3 regions of the Streptomyces sp. NPDC052109 genome follow, and region 1 is predicted to be linked to each of the others. Evidence: riboswitches for the same ligand, from Rfam matches in the RefSeq annotation. Region 1 holds a riboswitch; each other region holds the start of a gene.
The links. Region 1 has a riboswitch for S-adenosylmethionine ahead of thrC (threonine synthase). Riboswitches for the same ligand answer to the same signal wherever they lie in the genome.

Region 1 (2,260 bases):
CGGCTTCTGGGGCCGCACGACGTCGTGCCCGGCCTTGAAGGCGGTCGACACCGGCGAGCAGCCCTCGGCCTGGGCGCCGAAGATCTTGTACGGCCTGTCCTCGACCAGACCCAGCTTGATCAGCTCCTGCAGCCCCTTGTCGATCTTCGTGAGCTGGGAGCCGGAGGCGATCGGGACCACGATCTGGTCGGGCAGCCGCCAGCCGAGCTGCTCACAGATCTCGTACGCGAGGGTCTTGGAGCCCTCCGCGTAGTACGGCCGCAGATTGACGTTGACGAAGCCCCAGCCCTCGCCGGCCGGGTCGCCGATCAGCTCGGAGCAGAAACGGTTCACGTCGTCGTAGTTGCCCTCGATGCCGACGAGTTCGCCGCCGTAGACGGCGGCCATCACGACCTTGCCCTGCTCCAGGTCGTGCGGGATGAACACGCAGGAGCGGAAGCCGGCCCGGGCCGCGGCGGCGCCGACGGCACCGGCGAGGTTGCCGGTGGAGGAGCAGGACAGGGTGGTGAAGCCGAAGGCGCGCGCGGCCTCCAGGGCCTGGGCGACCACGCGGTCCTTGAAGGAGTGGGTCGGGTTGCCGGAGTCGTCCTTCACGAACAGGCCGCCGGTGACGCCGAGTTCGGCGGCGAGGTTGTCGGCCTTGACGAGCTTGGTCCAGCCCGGGTTCAGGTTCGGCTTGTCGGCCACGTCCGCCGGGACCGGCAGCAGCGGGGCGTACCGCCAGATGTTCGCGGGGCCGGCCTCGATGCGGCGGCGCAGCTCTTCGGTGTCGTAGGCGGAGAAGTCGTAGGCGATCTCCAGCGGGCCGAAACACTCCTCGCAGGCGAACACCGGGCCGAGCGGGACGCGGTGACCGCACTCGCGACAGCTCAGGGCCGCGGCGGGACCGAGGTCGACGGTGGGGGTGCTGGAGCTTGCAACTGTCTGCACAGCCATGGAGGCGAGGCCCTTTCTCCTCATCTTCCTCACGACGCATCTCGCCGTGAGACGGATTTGGCACCTTCCCTAGCCGGGAGCCTCGCGGAGCGATCACTGCGGATCTACGAGTACCGACTGGAGGGTTGCCGGGGCTTCATCGGGCCGTGTCCCTCTGCCCCTCTGGATGAGCGGTATTCGGTTGTGGACGCGCGCGACCCCCGACATGCGATGGTCATCGGCGTTGTTCAAGACTGTAACCGAAGGCCAGGACAGTTGAGATAGTCGTCCGAACCGCGAGATGGATCACACGATCACCCCCGTGTGATCACGAACAGTGAGGAGCCGCAGACCGTGCTGGAAGAAGTCGAGCGCTGGCTGGCCACCCGCTCCTGGTCCGTGGCCGATCGACCGCTCCACCGGATCCTGTCCGCCAAACAGCGCACGGGGCAGACGGTCAGCGTCGTGCTGCCCGCCCTCAACGAGGAGGAGACGGTCGGCGACATCGTCGCGGTGATCCGTCACGACCTCGTCGAGCAGGCCCCGCTCGTCGACGAGATCGTCGTCGTCGACTCCGGCTCCACCGACCGCACCTTCGAGGTGGCCGCCGCCGCGGGCGCCCGGGTCGTTCACCGGGACGAGATCCTGCCCCGCGTTCCGGCCGTCCCCGGAAAGGGCGAGGTGCTGTGGCGCTCGCTCCTCGTCACCACCGGCGACCTCGTCTGTTTCGTCGACGCCGACCTGAGGGAGTTCTCCTCCGACTTCGTCTCCGGGATCGTCGGCCCGCTGCTCACCGAGCCGGACGTCGACCTGGTCAAGGCCATGTACGACCGCCCGCTCGCCGGTACGGCCGGGCAGGGCGGCCGGGTCACCGAGCTGATGGCCCGCCCGCTGCTGAACATGCACTGGCCGCAGCTCGCCGGATTCGTGCAGCCGCTCGGCGGCGAGTACGCCGCCCGGCGCTCACTGCTGGAGCAGTTGCCGTTCCCCGTCGGCTACGGCGTCGAGCTGGGCATGCTGGTGGACGCGCTGCACCTGGTGGGCCTGGACGCGCTGGCCCAGGTCGATGTGGGGGTCCGCAAGCACCGGCACCAGGACGGCCAGGCGCTCGGCCGGATGGCCGCGGCGATCTACCGCACGGCCCAGCTCCGGCTGGCCCGCGGCCATCTGGTCCGGCCGTCCCTCACCCAGTTCGAGCGGGGCGAGGACGGCTTCGAGCCGCGCACGTACTCGGTGGACACCGAGGAGCGGCCGCCGATGGTGGAGATCGCGGAGTACGCCGGGCGCAGGGTGGCGTGAACCGGCCGCAGCGGTCGTATACGTCGGCGCGCCGTGCTCGGCCGTA
Region 2 (2,260 bases), on a different contig from region 1:
ACGGTGAGGTCGACGCCGTCCAGCACCCGGTGGGTGCCGTACCACTTGTGCACGTCGTGGACCTCGACGGTGGCGGCCTCGACGTCCGCCAGGGCCTCGATCGTTCCGGCGGTCATACGGCGGCCTCCCGGCGGATGCGGGCCCGCAGGTCGGTGAGCCCGGTGCGGAGCTTCTGCAGCGGTGTCGGCGGCAGGCTGCGGGTGGCACCGCGGGCGTAGTGCCGCTCGACGTAGAACTGGATGACGGAGACGACACTGGTCAGGATCAGGTACCAGACGGTGACGACCAGCAGCAGCGGCACTATGTCGCCGGGATAGGTGGAGCCCATCGTCTGCGCGGAGCCGAACAGGTCGAGCAGGGAGACGTAGAAGACCAGCGAGGTCCCCTTGATCAGGCCGATGAGCTGGTTGACGTAGTTCGGGACGATCGAGCGCAGCGCCTGTGGGAAGACGATCTTCCGGAACTGGTAGCCCTTCGGCAGGCCGAGCGCCGCTGCCGCCTCATGCTGGCCCTGGTCGACGGAGAGGATGCCGCCGCGGACCACCTCGGCCGCGTAGGCGGCCTCGTTGAGGCTGAGGCCGATGACGGCGACGACCATGTCGGTGGCGAGCTTCGACTCGTCGAAGGAGATGAAGGCCGGACCGAAGGGCACGCCGACGCTCAACGTCTTGTACAGGGCACTGAAGTTGTAGAGGAAGATCAGCACCACGATGAGCGGGACGGAACGCAGCGCCCAGACGTAGGTCCAGCTGACCGCGCGCAGCACGGGGCTCCTCGACAGCCGGGCCAGAGCGAGCACGATGCCGCCGATCAGGCCCAGCACCGCGCTGTAGGCGGTGACTTGAAGCGTGATCAGCAAGCCGTCGAGGATGGTGGGGCGCAGGAACCAGTAGCCCCAGCGGTCCCACTGGTAGAAGGGGTTGGTCACCAGTCCGTGCACGAACTGGGCGACCAGGACCAACACAACCGCGGTGGCGATCCAGCGTCCTGGCCGCCGCAACGGCAGCACGCGCTGGGCGGTGAGGGCTTTCGACGGTTCGTCGGAGGTCGGCGCCTCGGGGAGGGTGACGGTGGCGCCAGGGGGTTCACTCATGGTGGGCTCCGGCTGGGTGGGAACACCCCGGAAGCGCGGCGGCATGCGGGGGCGCACACGACGGCGGGGTACCGGGGACAGGGAGGACAACGGCACACCGCACGGGCGGTGTTCGTCAGGAAACGCGGGGGCTGCGGGGAGAGGTCAGCCCCGACAGCGGGCACAGCCCGGTGCGGTACACAGTGCGCTGTTCACGCGGAGCAGATCGACAGCACGATCGGTGACGAGCAGGTTCGCGTACGGCCGTACGCAGCCCTGGGAGCGGCGTGCGGCCGTCCTGGGAGCTGCGTACATGGCGTCACCATCACTGTTCCGGCCCTGTGGGCCTCGCGCTTACCGAAACGTCTTCGGTCCGGTCGTCACCTGGGGCACCCCACCGCGGCGCGAGGGTTGCCGGCCAGCTAGCCAGGGCTTGTCGCTGACACTCATGACCGTTCAGGGCCGTAGTTAAGACAATTGCCCGAACGAATGTCAATGCCGGTCCACCAGGTGGAACGGCTAACCGGCCGCGTGTGCCGCCCAGTCCAGGATCTGGACGGCTGCTCCGGCAGCCTCCAGTCCATGGCAGCGGGCGTCATGACGGCGCTCGATGCCGTCGAGGTCGAGGTAGGCGCCGAACGCGGCGTGGGCGGTCAGGCGTCGGGCGTAGGCCCACAGCACTGGGTGGTCGGCGACGCGCTGGACCGCGGCGGCATCCAGGTGGTTGCGGTGCACGGTGTCGAGATGGACCACCGCGACCCACAACTCGACGTCCGCGGCGGTGATTTCGTCGCGGATCATATACGTGCGGCCGACGAGCCAGCGGTCGAGGGCGCCGAGCGTTTCCAGCAGCGCGCTCAGGGCCAGGTCACGTTCCACCGGCTCGCCACCGGCCGATCCGGCGCGCTGCGCGGCCTCCTCGATGCCCTGCGCGCACATCCGCTCGACCGCCTCGATCTCCGACTCCGCGCCGCACGGGTAGAGCGAGAGACGGTCACCGCCAAACCGGCGGTCGAGGTCGCGCATGATGTCCGGGGCATGGGTGCTCACGATCCGCCCGGACCATTCGTCGCTGAGCACCGGAGCGACGGCCGGACCGGTGTACCGGTGGGCGCCGGCCTCGTACAGCGGCCGCAGGGCCGAGTGGCCGCCCTCGGGGCAGTCGGGGACGGCCGGCAGGAAGGTGGC
Region 3 (2,260 bases), on a different contig from region 1:
GCTCGTCCGCACGATGTACGCGCACGCCAACGTGATCGAGGTGCCGGGCCCGGCCGTCGACATCGTCGGCACCGGCGGCGACGGCGCCAAGACGGTGAACATCTCCACGATGTCGTCGATCGTCGTCGCGGGCACCGGTGCCAAGGTCGTCAAGCACGGCAACCGCGCCGCGTCCTCCGCGTCCGGCTCCTCCGACGTCCTGGAGAAGCTCGGGATCAATCTGAACCTGACCCCGCAGCGGGTCGCCGAGGTCGCCGAAGAAGCCGGCATCACCATCTGCTTCGCGGTGAAGTTCCACCCGTCGTTGCGTCATGTCGCCCCGGCCCGCGGCCAGTTGGGCATCCGCACCACCTTCAACGTGCTGGGCCCGCTGACCAATCCGGCCCATGTGCGCGCCCAGGCCGTCGGTGTGGCCGACCCCCGGATGGCGCCGATCGTGGCCGGTGTCCTCGCCGAGCGCGGCAACTCCGCGCTGGTCTTCCGCGGCGACGACGGCCTGGACGAGCTGACGACGACATCCACCTCGCGGGTGTGGGTGGTCCGGGACGGCAAGGTCACGGAGGAGTCCTTCGACCCGCGGCACGTGGGCATCGACCTCGTCCCGGTGGACGCCCTGCGCGGCGCCGACGCCGCGTACAACGCGGAGGTGGCGCGGCGTCTGCTGGACGGCGAGCAGGGTGCGGTGCGGGACGCGGTGCTGCTGAACGCGGCGGCGGCCCTGGTGGCCCTCCACCCGACGGACGCTTCGCTGGCCGACCAGCTCCGGGCCGGCATGGCCAGGGCCACCGAGTCCATCGACTCGGGCGCGGCGAAGCGGACGCTGGAGCGCTGGGTGGCGGCCAGCAATCGCTGATTCCCGCCCGGTGTGACGCAGGGCGCAGTCCGGATGGCGGACTGCGCCTTGCGTACGCAAGATCGTGTGGCAGGATACTGAACCAGGTCATGAGTGACAGTCATTCGGCCCCGGCCGGCTGTCCGGCAACCCTCCGTCCGTGGCGGGGTGCCCCGGGTGAAGACCAGGCCGTAGGCAGCGAGGTCTACGGCAAGCGCGGACCCCTCACGAAACCAGGGGTCCTGGTCGTCGAGGAGCCTTCCGTGAGCAAGCGAATGCGATAGGGCCGCAGAGCCCCGCCTCCGCATCCCTCTTTTCTCTTCCTCTTCCGTACGTCCCTTCGGCGTACGTCCTCACGGGAGTTCACCCATGTCTGTGTTCACCGCTGCCTCCGACCAGTCCGTTTGCTCACCTCTGCCCGTTCTGGGCCGGGATGTCACCGTTCCGCTCGTCACCGGCGGCGAGGTCACCTACGCGGCCCTCGACTACGCGGCCAGCGCCCCCGCCCTGCAGCGCGTCTGGGACGACGTGTCCGCCTACGCGCCGTACTACGGCAGCGTCCACCGCGGCGCCGGCTACCTTTCCCAGCTCTCCACCGACCTGTTCGAGAACGCCCGCAGGACGGTCGCGGAGTTCCTCGGCTGCCGCGCCGACGACCAGGTGGTCTTCACCCGCTCGACCACCGACTCCCTGAACCTGCTCGCCCGGGCCATCCCCGCCGACTGCCAGGTCTTCGTCTTCGAGACCGAACACCACGCCTCCCTGCTGCCCTGGCAGCACGCCCGCGTCACCTACCTCAACGCCCCGCGCACGCCGCAGCAGGCCGTCACGACCCTGGAGCGGGCCCTCGCCGGCCGTGAGCCCCACGGACCGGCCCTGGTCTGCGTCACCGGCGCCTCCAACGTCACCGGCGAGCTGTGGCCGGTGCGCGAACTGGCCGCCGCGGCGCACGCGCACGGTGCCCGGATCGTCCTCGACGCCGCCCAGCTCGCCCCGCACCAACCGGTGAACCTCCGTGACCTGGACGTCGACTGGGTCGCCTTCTCCGGCCACAAGCTCTACGCCCCCTTCGGCTCCGGTGTCCTGGCCGGCCGTGCCGACTGGCTGCGCGCGGCCGAGCCGTACCTCGCGGGCGGCGGCGCCAGCCGCAAGGTGACCCGGCGTCAGGACGGCGGAGTGGACGTGGAGTGGCACGAGAGCGCCGCCCGCCACGAGGCCGGCTCCCCGAACGTCATCGGCGCCTACTCCATCGCCTCGGCCTGCAAGGCGCTCACCGAGGCCGGCTGGGACACCCTGATCGCCCGCGAACAGCACCTGATCGCCAGGGCCCGCGCGGGCCTCGCCGAGGTCCCCGAGGTGAAGGTCCTCTCCCTCTTCGGCGACGACGCCCCGCGCGTCGGTGTCATCTCCTTCGTCGTGGAGGGCTGG

Region 2: it holds a riboswitch for S-adenosylmethionine, as region 1 does, so the genes downstream of both, AB0L59_RS27535 (amino acid ABC transporter permease) here and thrC (threonine synthase) in region 1, are expected to answer to the same signal.
Region 3: it holds a riboswitch for S-adenosylmethionine, as region 1 does, so the genes downstream of both, AB0L59_RS04650 (aminotransferase class V-fold PLP-dependent enzyme) here and thrC (threonine synthase) in region 1, are expected to answer to the same signal.

What each region holds. Positions count from the first base shown of each region.
Region 1 is NZ_JBFAWF010000010.1:51,107-53,366, reverse strand. It holds gene thrC (threonine synthase) at 1-936, opposite strand, end outside; SAM riboswitch class I at 954-1,109, opposite strand; gene AB0L59_RS21265 (glucosyl-3-phosphoglycerate synthase) at 1,270-2,214, shown strand.
Region 2 is NZ_JBFAWF010000015.1:134,295-136,554, forward strand. It holds gene AB0L59_RS27530 (amino acid ABC transporter ATP-binding protein) at 1-116, opposite strand, end outside; gene AB0L59_RS27535 (amino acid ABC transporter permease) at 113-1,093, opposite strand; SAM riboswitch class IV at 1,418-1,526, opposite strand; gene AB0L59_RS27540 (glutathione S-transferase C-terminal domain-containing protein) at 1,592-2,260, opposite strand, start outside.
Region 3 is NZ_JBFAWF010000001.1:1,020,407-1,022,666, forward strand. It holds gene trpD (anthranilate phosphoribosyltransferase) at 1-853, shown strand, start outside; SAM riboswitch class IV at 939-1,055, shown strand; gene AB0L59_RS04650 (aminotransferase class V-fold PLP-dependent enzyme) at 1,202-2,260, shown strand, end outside.